DNA from 2 places in the Rothia sp. CCM 9419 genome. Region 2 is predicted to be linked to the other one. Evidence: predicted binding sites of a transcription regulator. Region 2 holds the regulator's gene; the other holds the start of a gene.
The links. The regulator LexA, encoded in region 2, represses DNA repair genes until DNA is damaged. The targets are predictions, from matches to a motif close to TCGAACANNTGTTCGA.
Positions count from the first base shown of each region.

Region 1 (16,535 bases), on a different contig from region 2:
TTAGAATACCAACTTTTAACCTGTGAGAATGAACAGTTAGAGGTGTACACTTCAATCGCTGCGGCGTCAAGACGCTGCAAGTTCGCTGACGAGAAATCAAGCATATGGAACATATTATCTGCAGCTGTTGGTGAGTTTGTGTCACCGACGGTGAGTGCTGTTCGCAAAAATCGACGTCCTCGTATCTGAGACACCGTGCAACCTTGGTCGTCTGGGCCCTTGAGCTTAATGCCCATATCTAAATCCCAAAGAGTAATTCCCGAAATTCGGTGAGCAGCATCAGGATCTGGGGGATTATCCCCATTAAACGTGTTGTAAAGAATCCCGACCGTATTGGGGATAGCTTGACGATGCTTATACGAGTCTTCTCCTGGTTTGATACTGAACTGATGAAGGCCTGTCCGATAAACAGGTTCTTTAGAGGGGATGGTATCTTCGCCAATTCGAAAAACACCGGCGAGTTCTTCCCATTCACCAACTGGCATAAATTGTGTGGAATCGCCAACACCCATAATAGAGACTTGGTGTTTGAGCACAATGCCAGAAGAGTCTACGGGGTATCTTCCTGGAGGGAAGAGGATACTACCTCCACCAGATTGAGCTAACTGATCGATGAGCTCATTAATACGGTGGTTAACTGGTTCTAAAGAATCAGGGGTAATGCCTTGTTCATCGGCACGATAAAAGCGTGATGGTGCTTGAGCATACGCCGAAGACGACGAATGAAAAGCAGTTGCAAGGACACCAACGGCAGAAGCGCCAAGAAATTGAGCGCGAGAGACCACAAACCCTCCAAAAGGGAAAAATAGCGAGTGAATTACTGGAGTGTGGGTGCCATCTCGTGCTGGGGGTATTCTTAGCGCATGTCTGCGAGAAGATTTTTGAGATGTCCCAAAATTAGTGTACCGTCTGTACCCAAACCATCGTGATGATGCGTATGTGATGTCCACACTTTTGTATTTTTAACCCACTGAGCAGTCTTCATAGAATGTGCATAATCCACATAAATATCGGGAGTATATGCGGCAGCCGCTAAAGGCACCTCATTAGAGGCTAACTGTTCATGAGAATATAGCGGGCCCCAATCATCTTTTTGCGCCAAGGCATCAGCCAACTCTGCTAACGGCTTCAACGCGGTATCTTGTTCAAAAAGCCACGGGAAAATATGCTCACCGGTAAAAAGAATCTTTGAAGCATCAGGGCTAAATTCTGGACGTTTCTTTGCCATACGAGCAGCAGACCAATTTGTTGGGGCAGGAGATGGCGAACCACCCTGAGCTGGACCATCAGCATAAATTGACTCATGTAAAAGAGCGTACAAAGGGCTAGACCTAAAACTCAGAACGTGTTCTGCTTCGCTCAAGAACTGTGCTGAGAGGTGGCTTGTTCCTTCAGCAAAAGCAGATTCAAGTAAATAATGCAATCCATGCACTCGACTATTACCACCAAGATACTGCCCGAGCATTTGGAAACGAGGAACAGTCAGACGCTCTCCAGAAGGCAGATACACCTCGTTTTCTTCCACGAAGGAGGCGATACGACGAGCTAACTCTTCATCTTCGGGATACCACTGATAAAACTGTTCATTACGTTCATAAACACGGTCTAAAGTGCTCTGATACACCTGATCAATGGAAGCTCTCAATGGTGCCAGACCGGCGGTCATACGAGAATCTTTGAGAGACTCAGGAGCAAAGCTTAAATAGCTGAGGGTCAAGAATCCACCATAGCTTTGCCCCATCGTCGACCAACGCTGGTCTTTCCGACCAGCGCAGAGAAAACGACGCACCACTTCAGCATCAGCAACAATAGAATCTGCTCGAAAAAGTTCACAATAAGCAACTTGCTGTTCGATAGAGCCTCCTTGCTGAATCGTCTGAGCGGTGAGCGCCGTAGAAAGACCTGTTCCACGCTGGTCTAAAAGGACGAGCCGATGAGTTTTGCTAAGCTCCTGCACCCACCCTTGATCGCTAAGCGGACGAGGACTCTTACCACCTGGGCCGCCTTGGAGATAAACCATCAGAGGACGTTCGTCGACTGAAGTTGTCAACTCAGGAGAAATATTAATGACTTCGCGAGCAAAAATAGTCAGAGTTTGCTTGGCAAAAGGATGCTCTAACGCCGCATCCATTCCTAACGATAAGGCAAGACCGTGAGTGGCGGGAACCTCAAACCAATGATCGATGAGGTGAAAAGAACCTACCGTATGAGCTGTTCCCTGCCGATGTGAAGACGATGGTAATGAGAGAATCATAAGAACCAACCTTTAGAAAAATATAACGATAAAACATAAAATACGGTGATGAAGAGGTCATCCTCACGAATGATTAAAACCTACGTGAAGGATACGGATTACGGGTTCACCCAGCTCATTTGAGGCTGCTAAGTCTACAAGAGCACTCATACTAAAATCATGATGTTCTTCAGGATCAGAGAAAATTTGGCGAACAGTCCACGTTCCCTCTGTGCGTTCTGCACTTTTATCAACCGTGAATAAATGGGGAGAACGAGCTTGAGAATCGGTGTAAAGATCCTCATATTCTTCAAAATAATCGTCCATGGCTTCTGCCCAGCGGTCTTCATCCCATCCGTGAGCACCATCAAGTTCACCGAGGGTGCGTTCTTGCTCTTGAGCAAAAAGTTCAACCCTGCGAAAAAGAGCGTTACGGACCATCACAGTAAAGGCACGTGGATTATCTGTGAGCTGAGGGGGAGTCTCATCAATAACGTGGTTGTGAGGCTGCACAAAATCTTCTGTCGATGAAGACGCTAAACGTTCCCACTCATCAACAAGAGAAGAATCTGTTTGTCGGATGAGCTCTCCGAGCCATTCGATGATATCTGTGAGTTCTTCGGTGAGAGCTTCTTGGGGCACTGTTTGCCGTAAAGCTTTATACGCATCAGATAGATATCTGAGAAGCACACCTTCAGAGCGTTCTAGCGAATAGAACTGAACATAGGAAGAAAAGTCCATGGCCCGCTCATACATATCACGAACAATAGACTTGGGGCTAATATCGTATTCTGTCACCCACGGCGCACCAGAACGGTACGTCTCAAAAGCCTGTACAAGAATATCTTCTAAAGGTTTTGGATAGCTGATGTGATCGAGTTCGTTCATCCGCTCCTGATAATCCAAGCCGTCAGCTTTCATCTGAGCGAGAGCCACAGACTTCTCTTTCTTCTCTTGCATATGAAGAACCTGATGAGGGTTCTCTAACGTTGCTTCAAAAATAGACAGAACATCTAAGGCATAGCTCGTCGACGAACGATCCAATAATGATAATGACGCTAAAGCAAAAGGAGACAGTGGCTGATTCAACGCAAAATTATCGTGAAGGCTCATCACCAGACGAACAGTCCTACCGTATTCGTCTGGGGCATCCAATTTTTCGACGATACCTCCTGCAAGGAGTTCTCGATAGATGCCGAGAGCTTTTTTAATGAGCTGTCGTTGTCGGGTCGGAGACTCATGATTATGGCGTAGGAAATGTCGCGCCACCATAAAAGGATTCTCATTCCGTTGAAGAATGTTAAGCACCATCGAATAGGTCATATCGAAGGAACTTGTTAACGGTTCAGGTGCAGAAGCAACAAGCTGATCGAAAGTTTTTTCTGACCAGTTAATGAAACCTTGCGGTGCTTTTTTCTTTTTACCGCGTAGGGACTGCGCCATTCGTTTAGTGTCGCCGTTAAACTTCTCCGCTGCTTTAGCTTCAAGCCGTTGGTTTTCAATCTCGTGTTCAGGGCCTTGCACCACCACCGTTCCAGCCGTGTCATAACCGGCGCGTCCAGCGCGTCCTGCAATCTGATGGAACTCACGCGATTTAAGTTTCCGAGAGCGTCTACCATCAAATTTTGATAGCGCCGTCAAAAGTACGGTACGAATAGGGACGTTAATACCAACACCAAGAGTGTCCGTGCCACAGATGACTTTGAGAAGACCTTCTTGCGCTAATTGCTCAACAAGGCGACGGTATTTCGGCAACATTCCAGCATGGTGGATACCGACACCATTCTTGACTAAGCGTTGAAGTACTTTTCCAAACCCCGGAGAGAACCTAAAAGAATGGAGCCGCTCATTAATACGTTTTTTCTCATCGGCAGTAGCCACAGCAACGTTGAGTAGCCCCTGAGCTGTCTCTGCTGCTTGAATCTGCGAGAAATGCACAATATATACGGGAGCTTGATGCGTATTAATAAGCTCTTGTACCGTCTCTTGCAAAGGCTCCATCGAATAATAAAAATGCAGTGGAATTGGTCGCTCATTGCTAGTTACTAACGCAACATCACGGCCAGTACGCTCTTTAAGTTCTTTTTCAAAACGTGTAGTATCACCTAACGTTGCACTCATCAAAAGGAACTGAGCTTGTGGAGCATCAAGTAGCGGAACTTGCCAAGCCCAGCCTCGTTGAGGGTCCGAATAAAAATGGAACTCGTCCATAATGACTTGCGAGAATTGTGCTTGTGAACCTTCACGTAAAACAATATTGGCAAGAATCTCAGCGGTACAACAGATAATTGGAGCTTCAGCATTAATAGAAGAATCTCCGGTAACCATACCGACGTTTTCTGCCCCAAAAATATTGATGAGATCAAAGAACTTTTCAGATACAAGAGCTTTCAACGGCGCTGTGTAATATGACCGATACCCTGTTGCTAATGCCGTGAAATGCGCAGCAACAGCGACCGTTGATTTGCCGGAGCCTGTGGGGGTTGCCAAAATAACATGAGAACCTTGAGCGAACTCTAAAATGGCTTCATCTTGCGCGGGGTAAAGTTCCATACCGCGGGAACTAATCCACTGACAGAACGCATCATATATTTCATCAGGCGATAGAGGATTTGAACGAAAATCCGCACTTGCATAATTTTCTGGATGTTGTGCTAGCTGAGGGCTGAGATACTCAAGAATTTTTTTCATGGTTTTCCTAGTCTATACCGCAACAACACCAAAAAATATATCGATCATAGTCGAGAGCTTAACAGCAGAAAGATAAGACTCCTCACCCTCGCGTAGGAGGGAAATACTTCATCATGTTACAAAAGGAAAAGAACAATAACTTTCTCCTTTTGGCATAGAGCACCTTATGATAGTTCTACTTCATATATACGTGAATCATCGGTCCTTCTTTTTGAGAAAGTTGATAACCTCTAGTGGCATCTTCTGAGCAGCAACAGAACCGTCCGTCGACGCAGGTGTCGTTTCGTCTTCGTCCTCCGGGGGGTCGCTACAACTCATTTCGCTGGTATTTACCTTTCGTCAGTGAAACACTTGCTGGGATAGCAACAATTTTTCTTCCAGCCTTTATCGGGAATATCATCAGCGCCCACGCTCAAGGGGACAGCTCATGGGCTTGGAAACTCACCACCGGTTTGAGCATCCTCATCGTACTCTTGATCGCCAACGAATATATTGGTTGGGGCACGGCCTTTAGAAATATTGCGGCCTTAGACCGAGATTGGAAACGTTACGCTTGCTCCTATATTCCTCAGCTTAAAAACACTTCAGACCCAGGGAATATTATTACGGTCGTCAACAAAGACACCAAAACGGTTGCCTACCTTTATCAGCCTCTTATGACGACGATGAGCGGACTAAGCATCATCGTATTAGGTGCCGTTCAATTGTGGCTCATTAACCCTCTTATCGCGGTGGTCTCTTGCGCTGGTGTGCTGCTAACACTCGTCACTATTACCGTTATCTCTCGTTTTCTTGAAAAACGTGCTGCCTATGCTCGTGAAAAAGTTGGTGTGAACACCTCCTACGCTTCTGATATTTCAAGTGCGCTAAGAACTATTGTCGGACTTGGGGTACAGCAAACAATGATGAGCCGATACCGTCAAACCGCTGTAGAAGTCCGCCATTCGCAGCTTTCCTATCAACGTTTGCAAAGTTGGAGTGCTTTTAGCCGAGTCTTCCTGATTGGCATGACGACCATGGCGGCTGTTGCTCTGGCACTTCGTGGAGAAATCATCGATGCACACTGGGTAACCACTATTCCTGCTGAACAGTTAGTGACCGTCACCGGAATCATCTCGATGATGGTTTCACCTGTATGGTCAATGGAATTTTTCTTGTACATGTGGCGTCAAGCTCGCGTCTCACTTTCCCGCATCGAAGAACTTAAAGAACGCACCCAAAAAACATTTCACCATAATGGGGATAAGCCTGCGACCCAAAACTATGAGAGTAACCTATCTTCAGGAAGAGTGCATTACCTCAACCCGAAAAAATATCAGCTCAGTGCCGAACACCTTGCTGACGTTCTCACTCAAGAACTGCAACAACGCTACGGGGCGCATAACGTTCTTCTCTCTCGCTCTCAACCGATGATTTTTGCAGGAACGCTAGAAGAACATCTGCAATTGGGGCAAACAGAAGAAATGACTCAAGAACGTATGAGCCAGCTCCTCGAACTCAGCGACGCTCAAGAAATTGTTCATAGGCTAGACCCACAACGAACCGGAGATTATGCTCAATGTCTGATTAACTCTGAAGGCACTAATCTTTCAGGAGGGCAACGTCAGCGACTAGGGTTAGCTCGCGCTTTGGCACAGAATAAAACACACCTGGTTCTTTGCGAACCTATTAACTCCGTGGACGAACCGAGCCAGCGTTTCATCCTCGACCGATTAGAAGAAGAATGTTGTGAAGATGGCCTTCTAGAACATCTTCACGGCGTTTATATTGTCAGTACTACTGTTGAAACAGAAAAACGTAGAATCCTTCAAGAAAGCATGATCGATGGCTAAACTTCTTCCCATTGCTCCGGCACAAACAACATGGAAAATTGTTGCTCGATCGATTTTTGCGACACCTCAACGCGTATTCTGGATTTTTATACTGTTTACTCTTTCCTCGCTAGCTACTCTCATAACACCTTGGTATATCGGAAAACTGGTTGATGCCGTACTTAATCAGGAACTGCGCACCTACCCCTGGCAATCTTTGGCATATATCGCTATCTCTGTGGTGATATCAGCATGGTTGACGCGTCAATGGCTCTATCAAAGTCAAATTATTGGTACACGAGTTCACCAAGATTTAGGTGTTCAACTGGTTGAATCGTCGATGAACCTCGACGCTCAAACTATTGAAGACGCCGGAAGCGGAGACCTCGTATCCCGTATCACCAACGATTTAGAAGCTATTCGAGATATCATTACCAGCGGTATTCCAGAACTCACCGCCACCATTATTCGTATCTTTATTTTTTGTGGCTCTATTTTTGTGTTATCTGTGCCGCTAGGTATGGTGACCATCCCGATGCTATGCTTTCTCGCAATAAGTCTGAGGTTCTTTCTGCCCAAAATTGCTCAGGGAATGCTGAACATTGCCGGACGATCTTCAGAACTGACTACCGTCATGACAGAAAACGTTCGAGGTGCACAAACTATCCGCTCTTTAGGTGTGAGCCAACATCGTCAAACAATACTTGACCAGCGTATTGACGCTTTTTATGACGACACCTACCGTCTTGTGCAAGTGCGTGCCACGTTCTGGGCGGTAAACGCCTTCAACAACTATCTTCCGCTATTGCTCACCATGCTGTGGGGATACTATTGTGTGCAGCAGGGTTGGGCTACTTGGGGTGAAGTATCTACCGCCGCAATTTTGATGTTCTCTTTACGAATCAACGTCGAAATCATGACTTTCTGGATTACCAGAATGCGTGAAATGACCGTAAGTATGGGGCGTATTTGCGGGGTGATTGACCTATGCTCACAACAGCAACATCGTCGCCAACAGAATCACCAAAAATACTCTGAAACAGTACCTCACACAGCTACGGTACATATTGAACAGATGAGCTATGGTTACACTCCGGATAACCATGTGATTCACCATATTGACCTAGATATTCCTGAAAGACAGTCTTTAGCTCTCATTGGACGTTCTGGTTCTGGTAAAACAACTCTCGCACGGCTAATCGCTGGGTCGTTGACAGCATCTTCCGGGCAGATTGCTGTTCTGGGCGAACGAGTAGGCGACGGGCGATACCCCACCACACCGGCCGCAGACGGTCGCCCCCGACTACTAATTTGCACCCAAGAAGCTCACCTGTTCCTTGGAACTATTGCAGAAAACCTTAATATGGTCTGTACTCAGGCGTCAGAGGCTGAAATGTATCACGCCCTTGAAGCTGTTGGTGCCTCATGGATTCACCACTTCAATGACGGATTACACACCCGAGTTGGGGGAGAGCACTCCGCCGACAACGCGGTAACCCTCAGCGAACAGCAGATACAGCATATTGCTTTAGCTCGTATCGTTTTAGCTAATCCACATGCTGTGATTTTGGACGAATCAACAACTGCCTTAGAACTAGAACAAGCACGTCAGAGCCTGAACGCTATCTTTAAAGACCGAACGGTTATCATTATTAGCCACGATGCACGTATTACGAGCCTTGCCCAACGAGCAGTGCTTTTAGAAAACGGCAGTATCGCCGACATGGGTGAGACCGAAGAGATTTTGCGTCAAGCTTGAACAGTACAACGCCAAAAAGTTCTTCACGAACCATAGTGTTTTAGGTCATGTTCAACATAAGATAGGAGACGAGAAAAACTCTCAACAGAGAAGGAACACCTCATGGCACAACCATTTCCTAGCGACCTAGAAATCGCACAGCAAGCAACTCTCAAACCAATTAACGAGATTGCTCAACAAGCAGGCATCAACGAAGACCGCCTCGAAAATTATGGAAAGTACGTAGCAAAAGTTCTTCTAGACGAAACAACTAATGCGCACACCGCACAAGCCCGCAATTCCAAATATATTGTTGTTACTGCCGTAACACCGACCCCACTTGGTGAAGGGAAAACCGCAACCTCTGTCTCACTAGCTCAAGGAATGGGGCAGATTGGTAAGAGCGCAATGCTCACCCTGCGACAGCCCTCCATGGGACCTACGTTCGGTATCAAAGGAGGCGCAGCCGGTGGCGGATACTCTCAGATTGTCCCCATGGAAAAGCTAAACCTTCACCTCACCGGAGATTTCCATGCGGTAACAGCCGCACATAACATGCTCGCAGCCATGATTGATAACCACCTGCATCACGGCAATGAGCTAGGCATCGACTCCCGAAGTATCTCATGGCGTCGAGTTCTCGACATCAACGACCGCTCCTTACGCAACGTCGTAATCGGGCTTGGCGAGAGAATGGACGGAGTCCCTCGAGAAACCGGCTTCGATATTACCTCCGCCAGCGAAATCATGGTAATTCTTTCTCTCGCAAAATCTCAGCAGGACCTCCAAGAACGCCTTGGCCGTATCGTCATCGGATACACTCATGAAGGTGAGCCCGTTACCGCCAAAGACCTCAAAGCAGACGGCGCGCTCGCCGTTATTCTTTCTGACGCGATACACCCCAACCTCATGCAAACCCTTGAACATACTCCCGCACTGATTCACGCAGGCCCCTTTGGTAATATCGCCACAGGAAACTCCTCAATCCTTGCCGACTATGTTGGGCTTGAACACGCGGATTACGTGATTACAGAAGCTGGTTTCGGTGCAGACATGGGAGCAGAACGCTTCTTCAACGTCAAATGCCGTGTATCAGGTCTTAAACCTGATGCAGCAGTTCTTGTTGTGACGGTACGTTCACTCAAATCTCATTCTGGACGATACACCATCACACCGGGCAAACCTCTTCCACCAGAGCTTCTGGAAGAGAACCCACACGATGTAGAAGCTGGCGCAGCAAACCTCAAAAAACATTTAGATATCGTTCGCAGCTTCGGAGTACAACCTGTCGTTGCCATCAACGCTTTCCCTAGTGATTACCCTTCAGAGCATGAGGTGATTGCGCGTATCGCTGAAGAATCAGGTGCCCGTGTTGCTATCCACCGTGGCGTTGCTGAAGGTGGACGAGGGACTGTAGAACTTGCAGAAGCAGTCGTTCAAGCATGTGAAGAATCGCATGAGCTCACCTTCACCTACAATGACGACGACTCCCTCGCTGAAAAGCTTCAAAAAGTTGCTGTCAACGTATACGGCGCAGACGATATTGAGCTGAGTGCATCTGCTCGAAAACAATTACGTCGTTTTGAAGAGCTTGGTTACGGGAAACTTCCGGTTGTTATCGCAAAAACACACCTTTCAATATCTTCTGACCCCAAACTCAAAGGCGCACCTACAGGTTGGACTATGCCCGTACGCGAAGTGCGTCTGGCAGCGGGAGCCGGATACGTTTACGCCATTTGTGGCACCATGCGCACCATGCCTGGGCTAGCTAAATCTCCAGCAGCTGAGCGCATCGGTTTTGACGCAGAAGGAAAAATTACTGGACTGTTCTAAACCAACAGTCTGTACTCCTATCACGACATATAGCTGGTGGTGGAGAACCTTGTAAGAGGTTCTCCACCACCAGCTATATGTACAACATAGTGTGTTTGACTACCAGCCGCGCTCTTTCCACTGCTCTAGAGACGGACGCTCCTGACCTAACGTCGTGCCCTTCCCATGACCTGGAAGAACCACCGTGTCATCCGAAAAAACATCAAATAATTTTGTGGTGACATCATGAAAGAGAGAACAAAAATCTTCTGGAGAATCTGTTTTACCGACTCCACCAGGGAAGAGAGAATCGCCAGAGAAAATAACTGTCGGAAGACCCTCAGCTGTGAGAACATATGCAATAGAACCAGGGGTATGACCTACTAAAGAAATGGTTTCTAAACGATACGAAGAATACTCAAAACGCTCTTGACCATGAAGCTCGTGATGTACCCGATAATTTTCTTGGGACTCAATAGCCTGAATATCTGCTGCCCCAGCATACGTTCTTGCACCAGAGGCCTCAGCAACAGCTTCTAAAGCGCGGATATGATCCCAATGCCCGTGGGTTGTAAAAATAGTCGTAATCCTTGCCGAACCGCCACCATCTAAAACATCATGGCATGCAACGTCACGGGCAAAAGAACATAGACGTTCAGCATCCGCTGCAGCATCAATCATGATTTGCTCACCACTGCGAATATTGGTGAGTAGATAAACATTATTTTCCATCTGCGAGACGGACAATGAACGAAGCGTTATATCATCAGTCGAAAAAAGAAGAGTACCGAGAGAATCTGTCATGGTATGTAGTCTACTTGGAAAACTTGCTCTACCAGAAGCTCTATGACAGACCAAGACACTACCCGCTCCAACCTAAAACCCAGTATTCTAGACGAAAAAGAATCCCCATGAGTGAAGTTATGTGTGTCAAACTTTTGCGCCCCTTGCAACGTAGAGTAGTCAAAGCACCAGAAAACACTTAGAATATATCTTCGAACACATAGATAGTTTTAAGGCTGAGGAACACCATGGCAGAGACAACTGCACATCAACGAAACCAAGAACATATCCACGTTCAAGGTGCACGAGAAAACAACCTCAAAAATGTAGACCTCGTTATACCAAGAAACTCCATGGTCGTTTTCACCGGACTCTCCGGCTCCGGAAAATCTTCACTAGCGTTCGATACCATCTTCGCTGAAGGGCAACGCCGCTACGTAGAATCCCTCTCAGCCTATGCACGAATGTTCCTCGGACAAGTAGATAAACCTGACGTAGATTTTATTGAGGGCCTCTCACCCGCAGTTTCCATCGACCAGAAATCTACCTCAAAAAACCCTCGCTCTACCGTCGGAACTATCACCGAAATCTACGACTATATGCGCCTTCTCTGGGCACGTATCGGACACCCGCATTGCCCCGAATGTGGAGAAGAAATCTCACAACAGAGCCCTCAACAAATCGTTGACCAGCTCATGGCACTACCCGAGAAAACCCGTTTTCAAGTGTTATCTCCCGTCGTCTCAGCACGTAAAGGAGAATTCGTCGACCTCTTCCTAGAACTCTCTGCACAAGGTTTTTCTCGCGCTCGCGTCGACGGAGAAAACATTCAACTTTCTGACCCACCAAAACTCGCTAAACAATATAAACACACTATTGAGGTTGTCGTAGATCGTCTCGTCATTAAAGACAGCATCCAACAACGTCTCACAGACTCCATCGAAACCGCTCTTAAACTGAGCGAAGGAAACGTACTCATTGACTTTGTCGATGAAGATGAAAACTCACCGAAACGTACACGACGTTTTAGCGAGCATTTAGCATGCCCTCAAAATCATCCTGTGCAAATGGAAGAAATTGAACCGCGTGTATTCTCCTTCAACTCCCCATTTGGTGCGTGTTCTGCTTGTGACGGTATTGGGTTTACTCTCGAAGTTGATGAAGACCTGATTATTCCTAATCCTCAAGCAACGATTCGTGAAGGCGCAATTGCTCCGTGGTCACAAGGTAAAGCAACCTCCGAATACTGGATACGTTTGCTAGAAGGCCTTGCACAGGAACTTGACTTCAGCCTTGATACTGCATGGAATAAACTTCCCGCAAAGATTCGTCAGAGCATTCTAAAAGGTAAAGATTATAAGGTTACTGTCTCGTATCGAAATCGGTTTGGACGTGAACGACGCTATACCTCTGGTTTTGAAGGCGTCTACGCATACATTAAACGTAAACACGAAGAAACCGAATCTGAATGGTCTAAAGACCGTTACGAACAATATATGCGTAACGTTGCGTGCTCTACCTGCGGGGGAGCACGTCTCAACCGCACGATACTGGCGGTTACTGTAGGCGGAGCTTCCATCGCCGATATTACGGAGATGCCGCTACGAGAGGCTCTTGAGTTCATGCGTTCACTTTCTTTGAGCGAACGTGAAGCGCACATCGCCGACCTCGTACTCAAAGAGATTGACGCACGTCTGCAGTTCTTACTTGATGTGGGACTAGACTATCTGACATTAGGGCGTGCTGCGTCTACGCTCTCAGGCGGTGAAGCGCAGCGTATTCGTCTAGCCACTCAAATAGGCTCTGGCCTTGTTGGTGTTCTTTACGTTTTAGATGAGCCTTCTATTGGGCTTCACCAAAGAGATAATCGACGTTTGATTGAGACGTTAACAAAATTGCGGGACATGGGAAACACTCTCATCGTGGTAGAACATGATGAAGACACCATGAAAGAAGCGGACTGGATTGTGGATGTTGGTCCTGGTGCTGGTGAACATGGTGGGCGAGTCGTTCATTCTGGAACCTATGAGGAGCTGCTCAACAATACAAAATCGCTGACTGGCGACTATATGGCAAAACGTCGTGTCATTGATATTCCCAAGGATCGTCGTGCCATTGATAAAAAACGTATGCTCAAGGTATGCGGGGCACGCGAAAACAACCTCAAAAATATTGATGTTTCGTTCCCTCTCGGTGTTTTAACCGCGGTGACGGGTGTTTCTGGTTCAGGTAAATCCACCTTGGTCAATGACATTCTTTACACGGCATTAGCTCAGAAACTTAACGGAGCTAAGCAAGTGCCTGGACGTCACACAAAAATTGTTGGTTCTGAACATCTCGATAAGATTATTCACGTGGATCAGTCTCCCATTGGTCGTACGCCTCGTTCTAACCCCGCAACATATACTGGGGTGTTTGACCATATTCGTAAACTTTTTGCTGAGACTCAAGAAGCAAAAATGCGTGGTTATCTTCCTGGCCGTTTTTCGTTTAACGTCAAGGGTGGACGATGCGAGGACTGTTCTGGCGATGGAACTCTTAAAATTGAGATGAACTTCTTGCCAGATGTGTATGTTCCGTGCGAAACCTGCCACGGCAAACGATATAACCGCGAGACCTTAGCGGTCTTGTACAAAGGTAAGAGTATCGCTGACGTTCTTGAAATGCCGGTTGAAGAGGCTGCTGAATTCTTTGCCGCTTTTTCTCCCATTGCCCGCCATCTGAATACTTTGGTTGATGTGGGCTTAGGCTATATTCGGTTAGGGCAGCCTGCTACAACGTTATCGGGTGGAGAAGCTCAGCGTGTTAAACTCGCATCTGAATTGCAGAAACGTTCTAATGGGCGTTCTATCTATGTTCTTGATGAGCCAACAACGGGTCTGCACTTTGAAGACATCCGAAAGCTACTACATGTACTTCAGGGGCTTGTTGATAAAGGAAACTCTGTCATCACTATCGAGCATAATCTTGACGTTATTAAATCTGCTGACTGGGTGATTGATATGGGCCCTGAAGGTGGTAGCGGTGGCGGAACTGTGATTGCAGAAGGTACTCCCGAAAAAATTAGTACGGTTGAGGGGTCTCATACCGGCGCTTTCTTAGCAGAATTGTTGAACTGACCTTCTCGGGTGTGTTACCAAAATATCTGAGATTGATTTTCAATGGTCATGCTACGTTATGTACGCATAAGGTGAGCTTACGGTTGCTATGATTCTTCTAACTGACTATGGAAAATATGATGTCTTGGGATGTTGATAACAAATCTCTAAACATCGTGGAGGGAAGCTGATGCGACTATATCAGAACACTCAAAAGACCATTACTTTTCTTTTAAGAACTGTATTTCGCGCACGGGTGACAGGATTAGAGAACTTTCCTGAGCATGGGCCTGTGATCGTGGCTTCTAACCATTTAGCTTTTTTGGACTCCGTGATTATTTCAGCTCTCATGCCTCGAAGAGTGGCGTTTCTTGCAAAATCAGAATACGTTAACACTCCGGGGATACGCGGGAAAATCATGAAGAAGCTATTTGACGTCATTGATATTATTCCGGTGAATCGTTCTGATCGTTCAGAATCGATGAAAGCCTTAGAGCGCGCCTTAGCGGTATTAGAAGAAGATCGCGTATTTGGTATTTATCCGGAAGGTACACGTTCTTTAGACGGACGTTTATACCGTGGAAAAATTGGTGTGGCATGGTTAGCGCATATGACAGGTGCTCCGGTTATCCCTATTGGTCTAATTGGTACTAATCGCCTTCAGAAACAGGGCTCGATGATGGTTTATCCTCGACGTTTTACTGTGCGTGTCGGAAAACCGTTATATTTTCCTCGCACTGGTGAAAAAATGAGCGGGAAGATGCGTCGAGAAACAACCGATAAAATCATGGATGAAATTGCTCAGCTTTCGGGACAAGCTCGAGAAAATGTTTATAACGTTTCGCCTTCAGCGTCTCGCGATGGAGGAAAAGTTTAAGGCTATCGTAGAGAAAGGTTACGTGTGGCAGATCCAGCAAGTTATCGTCCTGCATCGGGGCAGATACCTACCTCGCCGGGGGTTTATCGTTTTCGTGATGAACACGGCAGAGTAATCTATGTTGGAAAGGCTAAAAACCTTCGCAATCGCCTGAACTCGTATTTTCAGCAGGTCTCAGCGTTAAGCCCTAAAACTTATGCGATGGTGCATGCTGCTTCTTCGGTGGAGTGGACTGTTGTTAAGAATGAGATTGATTCACTTCAATTAGAGTACACCTGGATTAAAGAATATAAGCCACGATATAACATCGTTTTTCGTGACGATAAAACATACCCGTATCTTGCGATTACGATGAAAGATGCTTTCCCTCGTGTGCAGATTATGCGCGGAGAGAAGAAGAAAGGTGTCCGATATTTTGGTCCGTATACACAGGTTTGGGCTATCCGCGAGACCTTGGAGACTCTACTAAAAGTATTTCCATTGCGTACCTGTTCTGCTGGGGTGTTTCGTCGTGCTCAAAAAACAGGACGTTCGTGTCTTCTGGGATATATCAACAAATGCTCAGCGCCGTGTATTGGTCGTATCTCTGAAGAGGAACACTATGATTTAGCGCAACAGCTATGCCGTTTTATGAGTGGTGGTTCTGAGAAGTTTATAGCTGAGCTAAAACAGCAGATGAAGGCGGCTGCCGCTGAACTAGATTTTGAGAAAGCTGCTGGTTTGCGTGATGACCTTCTAGCATTAGAGAAGGTTTTTGAACGGAATACGGTTGTTCTTGCTGATAGTACTCACGCCGATTTTTTTGCTTATGCAGGTGATGAGTTAGAGATTGCGATTCAAGTATTTTTTGTTCGTGCGGGCAAGATTCGTGCTCAGCGCGGGTGGATTGTTGAACGCTCTGGTGAAGAAGAAGACGCTGCCCTAATAGAGAAGCTCTTGATGCAAGTCTATGGAGAATATGTGTTGGGGGAATCAGGAGAGCATGATGACCAAGAACGAAATGAGTTTGAGATTCCTCCTCATATTGTTGTTCCGGTTCTTCCCGAGAATCAGAGCCGTTTAGAGCAATGGCTTTCTCAATGTCGTGGTTCGTCGGTGCGGATTACGAGCTCTCCGCGTGCAGAGCGCCGTGAGCTGTTAGAGACCGTTGAAGAAAACGCACAACAGTCTTTAGCTGTTCATAAGTTACGTCGTGCTGGAGATTTGACGACTCGTTCAGCGTCTTTGGTGGAGCTTCAAGAAGCTTTGGAATTGGACGTTCCTTTATTGCGCATCGAATGCTATGACATTTCTCATATTCAAGGTTCGCATGCGGTAGGGTCAATGGTTGTTTTTGAAGATGGGCTACCTCAAAAAAATCAGTACCGTAAATTCACAATTTCTGAAAAGAATGCTGGCGATGATGTCGGCAGTATGTATGAAGTCATTACACGACGTTTTAAAAGATATCTTCACGAAAAATCTGAAGGGACGAAGATTTCTTCTGCCTCTG
Region 1 is NZ_JBLXXY010000002.1:195,503-212,037, forward strand. Features, by position in the region: gene ACN08W_RS02820 (hypothetical protein) at 1-950, opposite strand, end outside; gene ACN08W_RS02825 (alpha/beta fold hydrolase) at 857-2,254, opposite strand; gene ACN08W_RS02830 (DEAD/DEAH box helicase) at 2,318-4,924, opposite strand; gene ACN08W_RS02835 (ABC transporter transmembrane domain-containing protein) at 5,158-6,756, shown strand; gene ACN08W_RS02840 (ABC transporter ATP-binding protein) at 6,749-8,494, shown strand; gene ACN08W_RS02845 (formate--tetrahydrofolate ligase) at 8,597-10,306, shown strand; gene ACN08W_RS02850 (MBL fold metallo-hydrolase) at 10,406-11,089, opposite strand; gene uvrA (excinuclease ABC subunit UvrA) at 11,317-14,187, shown strand; gene ACN08W_RS02860 (lysophospholipid acyltransferase family protein) at 14,357-15,043, shown strand; gene uvrC (excinuclease ABC subunit UvrC) at 15,068-16,535, shown strand, end outside.
Region 1: uvrA (excinuclease ABC subunit UvrA) is a predicted target of LexA. The motif match lies at 11,269-11,284, and genes of this name have one in related genera.

Region 2 (16,535 bases):
ACCGGGAGCTCACGAGTGAGCAAGGAACGCATTTGCACTGGTGAAGTGTGAGTGCGTAGCATCAAATGTGCCTGTACAGGTTCGACGAAAAATGTATCTTGTAGTTCTCGAGCGGGGTGATCTGGCGGGAAGTTCAAGGAGTCGAAGTTGTACCATTCTGATTCAACTTCAGGACCGTCAGCAACTTCCCATCCCATAGCCACAAAAATATCGGTGAGACGATCTTGCAAAATGTTAATAGGGTGACGTCCGCCTAGTGCACGACGTGCAGAAACAGCAGTAACATCTACAGCTTCCTCAACGAGAATGCGGGCCGCATGTTCTTGTTCAAGCTCAGCATTACGCGCTTCAATGGCTTGAGTCAGACGTCCACGTGCCTGCCCCATGAGTTTGCCAATCTCAGCTTTGTGCTCTTTAGAGAGGTGACGCATCTGCTTATTCGCAAGAGTGAAACTTCCCTTATCACCAAGGAACGCTAAACGTGTTTGTTTTAGCTCGTCAAAAGTACTTGAAGATTCTTCAACGGCAGCTAATGCGCGTGAAAGTTCTTGGGAAAAAGCATCCTTCACTCGCTCTAATCCCTGCACAGAATCTGCTTCAAGAACTTCTTGAAGGTTCGCCAGAATATGGTAAGACTCTGGCAGATTGGTGCTTTCAGATAATGAATCAGTCATTAATAACTCATCTCGTTGCATAGTGTACAGCGCGGTATGCGCCTTCTATTCTCGTCTTCATCCTAGTTTAGTGTACCTTCAGCGTTCTCTGTACACGGTTCACTCAGGTAAGAGCTTGTTGTCATCTTAATCAGTTGTTGAACAATTGGGTAATCTGCCGGTATCCAGTCAATAGATAATAGATCGTGGTTGATATCGACCCATTGTATTTGTTGGTGTCCTTCAATCATGTGGACTTCTCCTGACGAGATGGTACAGAACCATACACGCATAGCAGCATGCTCCGATAGCGCCCAACCTTGTCGGTGAGGTCCTGTAATTTCTTGGCCAAGAGTGACGTGTATCGAAAGTTCTTCGTCGAGTTCACGTGCTAAGGCTTGTTCACAACTCTCATCTGCCTCAACTTTTCCGCCAGGAAACTCCCATAAACCAGCAAGTTCTTTGGGAGCATGACGTTGCCCAATCAGAAGTCGAGTAGGTTTCTCAAGAGAATCTACGATAGCCCCACCAACAACTTGGAGAGGAAAAATCTGGGTCATTTTTTCGTTCCGTGTTGCGCTCGAGCTGAAGCATAGAGACACAGTGCAGCTGCCACACTAACGTTGAGAGACTCTGCAGAACCATGAACCGGAACTGCAACGCGCTCATCAGCTAGAGTTTTCTCATCGGTGCTTAGCCCTTGAGCCTCATTACCAAAAAGCCATGCTGTCGGTTGTGACAGATCGTATGAGCTTTCGTCGTGAGGAACTGCCCATCGTTTAGCTGCCGCAATATCCGATAATTCGTCAAGGTCCAGCGCACCATAACCATCTGCAGCAAGAATACCCATACCGTAACGACGTGCAGTATCAAGAAACTCTGTGAGCGCAAGGTTACTTATCACAGGAAGGTGAAAAAGTGACCCAGCAGTAGAACGTACCGTCTTGGGGTTATAAATATCTACGGTGTCAGTGGTGGTCACGATTAAATCTGCGCCGGCGGCATCTGCGGCACGAATGATGGTGCCGGCGTTACCGGGATCTTGCAAGCGTGCAAGTACAGCCACCAATTGCGGTATCTTTCCTTCAGCGAAGAAGATACGTGATAGGTCAGGTTCTTGAATGAACGCTACCGCAATCATGCCTTGTGGGGTGACGGCGTCTGACATGGCTTCAAGTACTTCTTCAGTCACCATACGCATGAAGACTTTACGTCCTTGTTCTGGTGTTGGCGTGCCATGTACTTTTTCGAGTAGTTCAGCAATATCACGGTGACGGTCGAAGGCACGTTCTGTGATGTATACGGCGTCAAGAAGTGGGGTATGAAGATGTGAGGTGAGGGCTTCACGCACGGCTTGTGGGCCTTCTACGAGAAATTGTTTTTTCTTATTGCGCCCACGACGTGTTGCTAGTGTTGCAATATCTTTAACACGGTCAGCCTGAGGGTTTTCCATGACAACGGGGGTACTTAAACGTTTTTTAAAATCCACGGTCTCCACTCTACCGGATATATATTTTTCTGTATCTTTTACCATGTAAAAGCCCAGAATACGATTGTGCCGTTCTCTACATGTAGTAGAGAACGGCACAATCGTATTCTTTTAAGAATTATTCACCTTTAGGTGCAGAAGTGTCCTCAGGCAAGTTGTTCTTAGCAATCTCTACAAGTGCAGAGAAAGCTGCCGGTTCGTTGACTGCTAGTTCAGCCAACATACGACGATCAACTTCAACCTCAGCAGCTTTCAAGCCCTGAATGAAACGGTTGTAGGTGAGGCCTTCAGCACGAGCTGCAGCGTTGATACGCTGAATCCATAGGCGGCGGAAGTCACCCTTCTTTTTACGACGGTGGTCGTAGCTGTAAACCAATGAATGGATGACTTGTTCTTTTGCCTTACGGTAAAGGCGTGAACGCTGTCCGCGGTAACCGGATGCGCGTTCAAGAATTACTCGGCGCTTCTTATGCGCGTTAATCGCGCGTTTCACACGTGCCACGTGTGTCTCCTTCGTCTTATTGTCCTTGCTAGCTGATGCCAGTCAAGGAGCGAGTCTAAAAAGTTATTGCCCGTTGAGGCACAAGTTTCTCAAAGATGAGATGGCTTATTTACCCAACATCTTTTTGATGACCTTAGCCTGACCGCCGGTAACAATCTGGTCAGAAGCCAGACGGCGGGTGAGGCGAGAGGACTTGTGCTCGAGGTAGTGGCGACGGTTGGCCTGCTGGCGCTTAACCTTGCCGGTACCGGTGAGCTTGAAGCGCTTTTTAGCACCAGAGTGGGTCTTCTGCTTCGGCATAGCTGCCGTTCTCCTTACGTTCTGCTTTTGGAGGGTATCCAAAAGAACTCTTGAGCGAATTTCTTCGCATGTACAAGGTAGGTTCATGTTTTCTACGGAAACTGAGAAAACATGACAATCGGAAAGACACCTGCAACGTTCAAATAACACTGCTAGATGGCTATCCGCGCCGTTTCTACTTTGTTATTCTATTCCGCTTCAGCTTGCGCCTGTGCCTTGAGCTCTGCTGGCATTGCATCTGCCAAAGAGTTCTTCACAGGAGTAGCCTGAGTAGTGTCGACACGTTCGCGACCCTTGCGTCCGCCTGAGCGTTGTTGTGCTTCTTTACGTGCTTCAGCTTTACCACGAAGCGGAGAAAGAACCATTACCATGTTACGACCGTCAATTCGGGGGGTTGACTCTACAGAACCAACCTCGACCAAATCGTCTGCCATGCGCTCTAGCAACCGCACACCCATCTCGGGGCGCTGCTGTTCACGACCACGGAATTGAATCATCGCTTTGACTTTGTCACCGCCAGATAGGAAACGACGCGCGTGTCCCACTTTAGTTTCATAGTCATGAGTATCAATTTTGAGACGGAAACGGATTTCCTTCAAAGAAGCGTTAACTTGCTTCTTTCGGGATTCACGTGCTTTAACTGCGGCTTCGTACTTGTACTTGCCGAAGTCCATGAGCTTACATACAGGCGGTTTCGCTGATGGTGCGACCTCTACGAGGTCCAAATCAGATTCTTGCGCAAGACGCAAAGCATCTTCAACACGAACAATGCCTACCTGCTCGCCGCCTGGCCCAACGAGGCGGACCTCTGGGACACGAATACGTTCATTAATGCGTGGATCGCTAATGAGTAGCTCCTGTTAGCTCAGTGGGTTTCCCCGTGAATAATAATCAGTACATAGAAGATGTAAAAAACACCTTCGATGCACAGCAAACGAAGGTGTACTTCTCAAGTATTCACTCTTATGAACACTTGGAATAACCCGTCAACCTAATCACATGGATGAATGTGGCTGAAGCAGGTGGGAGTAGCCTCCGCTTGCAAACTATGTACAGTCTATCGGCTTTACGCATGCATTTCAACGCAAAACACAAAGATGCTCACAAGATAGGTCACATTACAGGACCAGTGAACTTCTCCCCTGGGCCTTGTCCCGGTGCATCAGGAATCATCGACGCTTCACGAAAAGCCAACTGCAAAGTTCGCAAACCGTCACGCAACGGAGCTGCATGCTGAGAACCAATTTCAGGGGCAGCTGCCGTCACCAACCCAGCAAGAGCCGTAATCAGTTTACGAGCCTCATCCAAATCCTTAAGGTCTTGAGCGTCCTCACCCTCAGCTAAACCACATTTCACAGCAGCCGCACTCATCAAATGCACCGCAGCCGTTGTCATAATCTCTACAGCAGGCACCTCCGCAATATCACGCACCTGCTCCTGAACTTTTTTCTGCTCCTCATCGAACGAATACCGCTCAGACATATATCCTCATCTCTACCGAAAAAACGATGAACTCTTTATGACGAATACGCCATGGATAAAACTAACTGCACAGAGTCTACCTGCTGCCCGACCAACTCATCCGACGCCAAACGCCGTTGAAACTCTTCCAACACAATATTTAGCTCTGATTGAGTCAGGCCAGGAACCAGCTCCACCATCATCTTCAGCTCTGGCCCAGCACCGCCACCAGAAAGACGTTGCCCCTCAGCCGTCTGAGAGGCAACACCGTCACCAGCTACAGCACGGACACGGACAATACCGCTACCCTCTGGAATCAACGCATTCAACGCTTCTTCTACGCGCGCATCAGCATATGAGGGAATCCAAGGCTCACCCTTAGCCAATGCCCATAATGCAGGACGGCGCACCACAAATGTTATCGGCTCACCCGGATCAACAACCAACAACTGCTGTCCATCTTCTACCGCAGAAAGAGCAGTCTTTCTCATCGAAGCCGCAACAGGACGCGCATCAGGATGCCATCGTTGCAAAGCTTTCACATCGGTAAAGACGGGAAGAGCTTTTCTCCCATCGGGCGCTTGGATACTTACTAACGCCATATCTGCTTCTTTATCGGCAACGAGACCTTCATCAGTAACAACCGAATGAGATACCTCAGCAACCACGGGAACAAACACTCGACATTGGCTTAGAGCACGAACAACATCTTCTTCCCGACAAGAACCAGAAACGAACTTCTCAAAAACCTCAGCAATAACAGCATCACGCGCACCATCATCCTCAGAAAATTGATGACGGTGACTCGTTCCTTCACCTAAATTTCGCCCCTTCCAAGGCTGCCCACCCGTATCAGTTTCGCCCCCAGCACTATTGAGCTGAGCTTGAATATGAGCGGGCAAAGAACGCGACGCAGGAGGCTTCGAAGAATGATGATTGCTCATTATGGTGCAACGTTCTGCGCTGGATAGCCAGCAACGTCCAAGGCTTGTTCTAAAGTGAACTTTCCAGCATAAAGAGCCTTACCCATGATGGCACCCTCAACACCATAAGGAACTAATTCCCGTAATGCGCGAATATCTTCAAGGGTAGAGATACCGCCAGAGGCAACCACCGGCTTATCGGTTCTTTGCGCGACCTCTTTAAGAAGCTCAAGATTAGGCCCACTCAAGGTGCCGTCCTTTGTCACGTCTGTTAACACATAGCGAGCGCAACCGTCAGCTTCTAAGCGTTCTAGTACGTCCCACAGGTGACCGCCGTCTTTAGTCCAGCCGCGAGCAGCTAAAGTTGTTCCACGCACGTCGAGCCCCACAGCAATTTTCTCACCGTGTTCTGCGATAACTTTTCGAGTCCATTGAGGATTTTCGAGAGCTGCAGTACCCAGATTAATGCGAGCAGGGTTCAAAGACAGTGCGCGCTCTAGAGACTCATCATCACGAATACCGCCCGACATTTCAATATTAATATCGAGGTGTTTAGCAACAGAGGTGAGCACCTCAAGGTTATGTCCACGACCAAATGCTGCGTCTAAATCAACAAGGTGGAGCCACTGTGCGCCGGCATCCTGCCATGCAAGAGCTGCCTCAACAGGATTACCATACCCAGTTTCTGAGCCGGCTTCGCCCTGCACCAAGCGTACTGCTTGCCCATTTGCAACGTCCACGGCGGGAAGAAGTTCTAAAAGATTTGTCATCGCATATTCCTTAAAAGTAAAAGTTTAGTTGTAGGCAAAGAGGACGTATCCCCCATAGCCGATGAACAGTAAAGCCACACACAGCATCGCGACCTGAACGACAAGAGGAACTTTTTGCTGTCGTAGAGAAATTGTGCCACCAAGGCAAAAAGCTCCCACTAACATCAACAAGCTTCCAGAGAGAAAAGGGCTCATTGCTCCTTCCCTTCTGAGGAGTTAAGGCGCCCCGTGCGAGGCAAAGAATTAATCCAGTTCCGTAAGAGGCGAATACCGGCGTGAGAAGACTTTTCTGGATGAAATTGTGTTGCACTCAGCGGACCATTTTCGACAGCTGCAACAAAGGGCACGCCGTGAGTAGACCACGTCACCTGTGGGGGCAACATCGCTTCATTATTCTGGTCAAAAGACCATTCTTGTACAGCATAGGAATGCACAAAGTAGAAGCGTTCGTTTTCGATTCCGTCAAAGAGCACTGACCCTTCGGGGGCAGAGACAGTATTCCACCCCATATGTGGAATAACTTCAGCACGTAGTTTTTCAACCGTACCTGGCCACTCTCCCATACCTTGAGAAAGCACCCCGTGTTCGTTACCTTGTTCAAAGAAAATCTGCAATCCGACGCAAATGCCTAGTACAGGGCGTCCACCAGCAATACGCCGGCCAATTAGACGAGGAGCATCAATTTTTTTCAGACTCGTCATCACCGCGTCGAAGGCTCCGACTCCTGGCACAACCAAACCGTCTGCGCCAAGCACATCGGATTCTTGGCGAGAAAGAATTACGTCAGCTCCGGCTTGCTCTAAAGCACGCACAGCAGAACGAACGTTGCCAGCACCATAATCTAAAACGACGACAACGGGTTTGTCCTGAGAGGATTGAACGCTTACGCCCATGGTTAGAGCGCCCCCTTCGTGGAAGGAATACCAGAATGACGAGGGTCAGGTTCAACCGCTTGACGCAACGCACGTGCAAGTGCTTTGAACTGTGCCTCTGCAATATGGTGGGGGTCTCGCCCTCCTAGCACCGTCATATGCAAGCAGATTCCTGCGTGGTAAGCGATAGCTTCAAGAACGTGGCGAACCATCGAACCGGTGAAGTGCCCTCCGATGAGGTGAAATTCGTAGCCTGCTGGCTCTCCCGTGTGCACCAGATAGGGGCGTCCTGAAATATCAACAACACATTGTGCTAATGCTTCGTCCAAAGGAACTGTTGCTTGCCCAAAACGACGGATACCAGCTTTATCACCAAGAGCCTCGCGTAAGACTTCGCCGATGACGATGCCGGTATCTTCTACCGTATGGTGCACGTCGATATGGGTATCACCACTGCATTTGATCGTCATGTCAATCAGGGAATGTTTCGCAAGAGCTGTGAGCATATGGTCGTAAAAAGGCACGCTAGTGTCGATGTCAGAACGTCCTTCGCCGTCTAAGTTTATTTCAACGAAGACAGAGGACTCGCTCGTTGTGCGTTCTAGTCTGGCGGTGCGGGGGCCAATTCCTGTAGTGCTTGCTGGCATTGGTTACCTATATATTCTTGGTTTATATGATGTACACGTCAGGTATCTATCGCTACTAGGTGACAGATACCTTAGTTTTAGTGATAGTTCAGGAGAAATGTTCTACTACCAGAATCATCTCACGATGATGTTAGCAAGATGCGGGTAGTTCTCCAGAATGTTCCAAATACTTCTTAAGACTTTCAAGGAAAGCTGTTGTTTCTGATGCTGTTCCGGCAGTCACTCGCAGATGTCCTGCGATGCCGTTATCACGGACTAAGATGCCGTCGTCAAGGAGCCATTGCCAAGCTTCTTTTTCGTTACGTAGTCCAGCAAAAAAGATAAAATTAGAATCTGATACGGCTGGCTGTAGCCCGTATTCTTTGAGAGTTTTTACGATACGGTCACGTTGGTTTCTAATATCTTGCACGTTAGCGAGCAGTCCTTCTCGGTGGCGCAAGGCGGCTATTGCAACAGCCTGAGTGACACTAGAAAGATGGTATGGCAAACGTACAAGTCGTACCGCATCAGCAATTGCAGGGTCTGCAGCGAAGTATCCTAGTCGGGCACCGGCAAAGGCAAAAGCTTTACTCATGGTACGGCTTACGACTAGTCGAGGGCGCCCCGGAAGAAGTGTTAGCGCGTGCGCAGAGGTATCTTGAGCGAATTCAGCGTATGCTTCATCCACGATGGTAATGCCATCATGTTCTTGCATCGCATCATAGACAGCTTCGATAACATCTAGCCCAAGCCCTGTTCCCGTGGGGTTGTTAGGAGAACACAAAACCACGATATTTGGTCGATGTTCTTGAATTTGAGCTACGGCAGATTCGAGGCCAAGAGAGAAGTCGGAGCCACGTTGCCCAGCGATGAAGCGAGTATTTGTCCCATCAGCTAAGAGAGGGTACATCGAATAGGTGGGAACAAAGCTCATGACGCTTCGCCCAGGCCCGCCAAACACTTGAAAGAGTTGTTGTAGCACTTCGTTAGAGCCATTAGCAGCCCAGATATTCTCAGGTTTAAGACCGTGCCCTAGATACTGGGCAAGTTCTTCGCGAAGAGTCGTAAACTCTCTATCGGGGTAACGGTTAAGGGTTTGCGCCACTGTCGCAATTTCTGAGCTGATTGCGTCAATCACTTCTTGAGGCATAGGGTGCGTATTTTCGTTGACGTTAAGGGTAATGGGAACGTCAATCATGGGAGCACCATATGGAGAGCGCCCTCGTAAGTCGTCACGAATAGGTAATACTGAAAGGGGGTCTAATGCTTCATTCACTCTTACAGTCTAACGAGAACAGATACCCCTCGCATATTCTTCTCTTATACTTCTCATAATGAGTAAAGAGGCACTTCAAGTTTTTGCCCAACATCTAGGGATGTTGATGATAAATCATTAATGTGCATAATGTGAAGCAAAACGTCACGAACGTCCATACCGGCAGAATGTTCTTCGGCAATACTCCATAAAGTATCCCCGTATCCAACCGTAACTTGCTCCGTCACCTGTTGTAATTCTTGCATCGTTGAAGCATGAGCGGTATTTGCGAGGTAGAGAGAAGTCAATAAGGTCAATATTGCTATGAAGCAAAGAGCTATACCCAACAAGAAGGAAATACGATACTTACCCCAGTAAATACCTGAGGCGTTCTGCGCATTTGGATGTGAAGCACCTGCGGTACGTGTAGACGCTGAACTCTGAAGATACAGAACGTTTGACATATTTCCTCCTGATAGCAATAGAGCTATATATCGAATATTCACCCTGAATAAATCGAAACTATGTTCTATATAGTACATATGTTCTATCAGAAAATTCGAATATAGTCGAGAAAAACTAGAACAAATGTTTGAACTTTTTCGATACGTGCCATACTCTTGTCCTAACACTGTTTATTGGCAGGTAGTGTTTAACGACTTTTAAAATCCCCTATCTCAGCAATGGCTAGGGGTGCTACGCCAGAACATCATTAGACAGGCCCCTCAATATGGACAAAGGAACGCCGTGAGCGATAACACATACTCCAGCGCTACTATTGCGCCACAATCTGGCAGAAAACCTCTCAGTTCGCGTCAACAACACATCTTGACTGCCATCTCTGAAGCTATAGACACCCACGGTTACCCCCCTTCAATGCGAGAAATTGGTGACATCGTAGGTCTCGCATCCTTATCATCAGTGACACACCAACTCTCACAACTAGAAAAATTAGGCTACATCCGACGAGACCCCAAGCGCCCACGAGCCATCGAAATACTCGCAGAAGAACAAGAAACAACTGAAGAAAAAAGCACCGAATCGGTCATCGTTCAGTTACCAACACCTCAACACAACAGCGAAGATTTTGCGGTAGTACCCCTAGTCGGAAGAATCGCCGCAGGCGGTCCCATCACCGCAGAACAATCCGTCGAAGACGTCATGACATTGCCACGCCAAATCGTTGGCAACGGAGACTTATTCATGCTCCACGTCAAAGGAGACTCCATGATTGATGCAGCAATCTGTGACGGAGACTGGGTTGTCGTCCGTGCACAACACACCGCAAATAATGGAGATATCGTTGCAGCACTCCTCGAAGACGAGGCAACCGTCAAAACTTTCCGCCAACGCGACGGACACACCTGGCTACTACCACAAAACACCCGATACGAACCCATACTCGGCGACAACGCCACCATCATGGGCAAAGTCGTATCAGTATTACGAAGTCTCTAATACCAAAACCACATAAAAAATATATTGGGTGTATTCCTGCCTCTAACAGGAACACACCCAATATTTTTATGCGCTAACTCACTTGTGCATGCAAGCGATGCAAAGCGCCACATACAACATCAGTTCTTGTAGTCTTCCAAAAAGGAGGCAAAGCACTCATCAAATATCCAGAATACCGTTGAGTAGCCAACCGAGAATCAAGAACAGCAACCACACCACGATCATCACTAGAACGAATCAAACGCCCCACACCCTGAGCCATACGAACAGCCGCATATGACGCAGAAACACTCATAAAACCGTTACCACCACGAGAAGCAACAGCCCGAGTACGAGCCTGCATCAAAGGATCGTTAGGGCGAGGGAACGGAATACGGTCAATCAGCACCAAACGGCAAGAATCCCCCGGCACATCAACACCCTGCCACAAACTCATCGTCCCAAAAAGACACGAATCTTTATCCTCAGAAAATTCCTTCACCAAAGAGCCAAGCGAAGACTCCCCCTGCACCAGAACAGAAACATCAGTATGTTCACGAAGATACTCCGCAGCTTCTTCAGCCGCACGCCTTGAAGAAAAAAGCCCCAAAGCACCACCGTTAGAAGCCTCTACCAGCTCACGCATACGCTCTAATTGAGCAGTAGAAATCCCCTGAGATGGTTTAGCAATATCAGCAGCAACATACAACAGACCTTGCTTAGGGTAATCAAAAGGAGAACCAACATCTAGCCCCTCCCAACGAGGAGCACCGGCACCACTTAACCCCAAAGAATGAGCAACCATATCAAAGGACTCCCCCAACTTTAATGTTGCAGAAGTCAATACCACAGTTCGCCCATCAAAAAGCCCATCACGCATCTGCATCGCAACCGATAAGGGAGCAATATATAACGTTGCGGGGTCATCATCAGAAGCAGGAGCATAACCACGCCCAGCTTCCCACGATTGTGGACGAGATAACCACACCACCTCATGATGCTCATCAGCGCCCAATAACCGTTCCGCTATCTCTAATAACTCAGACAGCGCGCTACGAGCTAGCTGACGAGGAGCATCACTATCTTTAGAATCACTTTTCGTATCAGATAATGCTACACGTGCAGCTTCACGCACCAGCTCCACAGAATGAGCAATACTCTCCGTCAAGCCACGAGGTAAAAGCTCTGCAGCAACACCACGTAAAGACGTTTCTAAAGCGCTACCAGCATGCTCTAAAGGATCAGAACTAGCTTTCGTGTGTTTACGCACCAAACGAGCAGCCGAATATACCATTCCGGCAGAAAGAGATCCCGTCACAGCACCCGTCACACGGTCTGCCAGCTCATGTGCCTCATCAATAACAACAACCTCATGCTCCGGCAAAACACCAATACCTTCAAAAGCATTAATCGCTAAAAGAGCATGATTCGTAATAATAATGTCTGATTGAGCGGCCTTCTCACGTGCAAGCTCACTAAAGCAAGACTCCACCAAAGGACAGCGTTTACCCAAACATTCAGCAGCAGATACAGAGACTTGACGCCAAGCACGGTCAGAGACACCGGGTTTAATATCGTCCCTGTCACCAGTATCAGTTGTCTGAGCCCACTGACGAAGACGCAACACTTCCTGACCAAGACGGCCAACAGAACCACTGGCCACATCTGCAGCGAAAAGAGTGTCCTCTTGTTCATCCTCAGGGTAACCGCCCTCAAGCTTATGAACACACACATAATTATTACGGCCCTTGAGAACAGCAACATCAGTTTGCCCCTCAGGAACATTCGAAAGGGTTTCTAAAAGTCGCGGTAAATCACGATTGATAATCTGTGTTTGCAACGCCAAAGTCGCCGTCGCAACCACAATAGGCTTATCCGAAAATTGAGCATAATGAACAGCAGGAATCAGATAGCCCAAAGACTTTCCCGTTCCCGTACCAGCTTGGACCAGCAGATGACGTTTCAGTTCAAAGGACTGAGCCACATGAGCGAGCATTTTCCGTTGCCCAGCACGCTGTTCTCCCCCGCTAGAAGCAATCACATGATCGAGTAGTTCAAGAGCAGGCTTCGCTCCAGGCAACGTCTCAAGCTCTTCTCCAGTAGGAGCGCTCACTGGTTCTTCACAAGAACTCATCGAGAAGAAACCTCAACAGCACCATCCTGACGAGCTTGTTCAATCTCTGGTCGTAAGACTTCCATCAATTCGTCGTCTAAAGCATATTCTGCTAGTTCAGAGGAAAGTTGTTCACGAACCAGCACTTGAATATATGTCCCATCAGAAACAAAAGCTGTTGATAGAATCTCTGCATCCCACTGGTGCAAACGAGAAACGACCTCACCATGCGTATATGGGATAAGCAGATTCAGCTGAACCGAAGGGCGTGGAATACGCTTCGCAATAACCTCTTGAAGCTCCGCTATCCCCTGCCCCGTACGAGCAGACACCACCACAGTATCTCGCTCACGTTGTTGCACACGTTCAAGTACCATCGGGTCAGCGGCATCTGCCTTGTTCAGAACAATAATCTCAGGAATCTCGTGTGCATCCACTTCGTGTAAAACTTCACGAACCGCCTTAATCTGCCCCTCAGGATCAGGGTGAGACCCATCGACCACGTGCACAATCACATCAGCATCAGCAATTTCTTCAAGCGTAGAACGGAAAGCCTCTACCAGCTGAGTAGGTAAAGAACGCACAAAACCTACCGTGTCAGAAAGCGTGTACCCCACACCATCAGGTGTCTGGGCTTTACGTACCGTAGGGTCAAGAGTCGCGAATAAAGCATTCTCAACGAGGACACCAGCATCAGTCAAACGGTTCAACAAAGAAGACTTACCAGCGTTGGTATAGCCAGCAATCGCCACAGAAGGAACGTCATGACGCTGACGGTTCAAACGCTTGGTCTGGCGAGAGGGCGCCATCGCCGCAATCTCACGACGTAGCTTTGCCATGCGAGCGCGAAGACGACGACGGTCCATCTCAATTTTAGTTTCGCCAGGACCACGAGAACCAATACCCTCACCCGACGCGGCACGTCCACCTGCCTGACGAGACAGAGATTCACCCCAACCACGCAAACGAGGAAGCATATATTCAAGCTGAGCCAACTCAACTTGAGCTTTACCCTCACGGGACTTTGCGTGTTGAGCAAAAATATCAAGAATCAAAGCAGTACGGTCAATGACTTTGACCTTCACAATATCCTCTAACGCACGACGCTGAGAAGGAGCCAACTCTGAATCAACAATAACAGTATCAGCACCAGTCGCCTGCACAATATCTTTAAGTTCAAGTGCTTTACCTGAACCGAGAAAAGTACCCGGATCTGGTTTTAAACGACGTTGAATAATGCCGTCCAAGACTTCTGAACCCGCTGTCTGCGCCAAGGCAGCAAGCTCACGCAAAGAATTTTCTGCATCGGCAACGGTACCTTCTGTCCATAATCCGGCAAGAACCACACGCTCTAGACGAAGCTGACGGTACTCAACCTCTGTAACGTCTTCAAGTTCTGTTGATAGACCCGCAACACGTCGCAAGGCTCGACGCTCAGCAAGATCTTCTTGAGCGCCATCATAGTGTGAATGTTCAATATCCACGGCAGATATTTCGCGTGCTTGTTCGTCCAAAACACGCGCCCCAGAACGAGAAGATGCAGAACGCCCAAGAACACGGTCTACTGTTTCCCTCAACAGTTCGTCGCTAGGGAGTTTCTGAGGATTCTGCTCATTAAATTCAGAAGTATTCATAGTACCTTTCGTCAATCTGCTCTCATTCTACAGCCCTTATTCAGTATGAAGCCACGATATTTCTTCGAGCTCAGAGGAAGAAGGTTCAAGCGCCAGCTTCTGTTTTCCCGTAAAGTAGTGAGCTATGGTTGCCGAACATTATTTTTCCGCTACACCCAATAGCGATTTCTCCCCTCGTGAAATTGACGTCACTCTAGCAAACCAACGAGTACGAGTACAAAGCGCATCAGGTATTTTCAGTCCCAGCGGTATCGACAAAGGCACCGCAATACTCCTTGAAAATGTACCCGAGCCAGAAGGCACCTCTTTTCTTGATATCGGCACAGGGTGGGGCCCTATTACCCTGACCTTAGCGTTAAAAAACCCTCAAGCTCAGGTCACCGGTGTTGAGGTTAACGAACGTTCTGCGCAGCTCACCCGTACCAACGCGCAAAAGCTAGGGCTGACCAATGTGACGGTCTACTCTCCAGAGGAAGTACCTCAAGATTTACGGTTTGACACCATCTGGTCTAATCCACCTATCCGTGTAGGAAAAGATGTCCTACACAATATATTACGTACATGGATTCCACGGTTAAACGTGGGCGGATGCGCATATCTCGTGATTCAAAAGAACCTCGGGGCAGATTCTTTACAAAAATGGTTAGCACACGAATTAGAAGAACAGCCACAGGGAACTTTTCACGTATCACGCTACAGTACCTCTAAGGGGTTCCGAATCCTTGAAGTTGTTCGCAACGCTTAATTCGCAACGCTTAAAAAGATGATGTGAGGTTCTCAAAACATAGAACTTCACATCATCACGACTATACAAGAACGACTTTTCCAACCATACTAGCCGAACCTGCTAGCACCACATGTTCGAGGTCGTCAGGGCCCGTTACAAAGGTGACAGCTAAAGTTCCCCCAGGAACGTACACGAGCCATTCATCGGGGGCGTCATCTCCAGCCCAGAAGCGGGTTGCCGCAGCTGCTGCACAAGCACCAGTACCGCAAGAGAGAGTCTCTCCCACACCACGCTCATAAACGCGCATCCGAATAGCGCCCACATGCGCTAACCCTGTTTCAGCTTCTGTATCCTCAATTTCTTCAGGAACAACAAACTCAACGTTCGTACCGTGGGCAGGTGTCGGGCTCACTTTCGGAGCAGCATCAAGGCTCAGCCCGTCTAGTTTTCCGTCAGTGCCCAGAGCAACAACAGTATGAGGGTTCCCCATAGAAATGGAGAGCGCCGAACGAGGTGTCTTAAGCCCTCGGACGCTCACCTGCGAGTCTACGCCACTTTCACGGGCGACATCTCCATCGATGAAACTCCATGGCCCCATATCAATGGCATATCCGTTGTCTGTTTTGCCGACAGTCTTCACCCCTGCACGGGTGCTGATACGAACCCGATCGCCTTCTTCAAGTGTCAACAAGTCTTCAGAAACCAAATATTCTACGAAAGCTCGAACACCATTACCACACATCTCAGCGATGGTTCCGTCAGCATTACGATAATCCATAAACCAGCGGTCTTCAGGTGCGTCAGATTCCATCATCTGCGCTTTAACAGCACGAATAAAACCGTCAGCACCAATACCAAAGTGACGATCGCAGACACGGGCAATGAGTTCTTCTGGTAGTTTTAATTGTTTTTCAGGGTCAGTGACGAAAATAAAGTCGTTGCCGGTTCCATGTCCTTTGGTGAGTGGAACACCGGTCAAATCTCCCCACATATTTTCTGTCATACTCATTGCCTTTCGCCGTCGATGAGAACACGCGTTATCGTTGCTTGTGATATCAAAATGTTTATCAGTATTCTGCCAGAAGCTGTTGCGTCTGAGCGAGTTTTTCGCAGGTATCGCCCTCAAGCCACCTGACTCGAGGATCAGCGTTAAACCATGTGATTTGACGGCGTGCAAACTGACGGGTCGCAGTCGTCGTATCCATCATAGCCTGTTCCAAAGAATAGCTCTTTGACGCAGAACTTTCCGCCTCGATAAGACGTAAGAACTCCCGATACCCAATCGCACGAGATGACGTTTTTCCCTCTCGAAGGCCTAAAGATTCTAGTGTTCGGACTTCATCCACAAGACCGCGTTGAACCATCTTCTCAACCCGAGCTTCTAAACGCTGATGCAACTGAGAACGGTCACAATTAATCCCGACTTGTACAGCAGGCTGATAATACTCACGTTCTGGCATAAAGGACGAGAACGGTCGCCCTGATATTTCCCAGACTTCCAAAGCGCGCACAAGACGTCTATCGTCACGCACACGAGTAGCAGATACAGGATCAACTTCTTGTAAACGTTGGAGAAGAACGCCACGCCCCTGTTCAATAAGCTCTCGCTCTAGGCGTTGACGCATCTGAGCATCAGTGGGAGGAAAATCTAAAATATCCAATGCTGCACGAACATAAAGCCCAGAGCCGCCCACCATAATGGGATATTTTCCACGTGAACGAATCTGGTCGAAGAGTTCTCTTGCCTGCTGCTGGAAAATGGCTACAGACGCT
Region 2 is NZ_JBLXXY010000006.1:104,349-120,883, reverse strand. Features, by position in the region: gene pheS (phenylalanine--tRNA ligase subunit alpha) at 1-674, opposite strand, end outside; gene ACN08W_RS06565 ((deoxy)nucleoside triphosphate pyrophosphohydrolase) at 737-1,213, opposite strand; gene ACN08W_RS06560 (TrmH family RNA methyltransferase) at 1,210-2,106, opposite strand; gene rplT (50S ribosomal protein L20) at 2,261-2,644, opposite strand; gene rpmI (50S ribosomal protein L35) at 2,750-2,944, opposite strand; gene infC (translation initiation factor IF-3) at 3,133-3,765, opposite strand; gene ACN08W_RS06540 (DUF1844 domain-containing protein) at 4,058-4,426, opposite strand; gene ACN08W_RS06535 (SseB family protein) at 4,462-5,349, opposite strand; gene priA (bifunctional 1-(5-phosphoribosyl)-5-((5-phosphoribosylamino)methylideneamino)imidazole-4-carboxamide isomerase/phosphoribosylanthranilate isomerase PriA) at 5,349-6,098, opposite strand; gene ACN08W_RS06525 (hypothetical protein) at 6,123-6,293, opposite strand; gene hisH (imidazole glycerol phosphate synthase subunit HisH) at 6,290-6,991, opposite strand; gene hisB (imidazoleglycerol-phosphate dehydratase HisB) at 6,994-7,617, opposite strand; gene ACN08W_RS06510 (histidinol-phosphate transaminase) at 7,748-8,872, opposite strand; gene ACN08W_RS06505 (LysM peptidoglycan-binding domain-containing protein) at 8,926-9,315, opposite strand; gene lexA (transcriptional repressor LexA) at 9,599-10,309, shown strand; gene ACN08W_RS06495 (ATP-dependent DNA helicase) at 10,383-12,422, opposite strand; gene hflX (GTPase HflX) at 12,419-14,035, opposite strand; gene ACN08W_RS06485 (class I SAM-dependent methyltransferase) at 14,160-14,780, shown strand; gene dapF (diaminopimelate epimerase) at 14,842-15,771, opposite strand; gene miaA (tRNA (adenosine(37)-N6)-dimethylallyltransferase MiaA) at 15,830-16,535, opposite strand, start outside.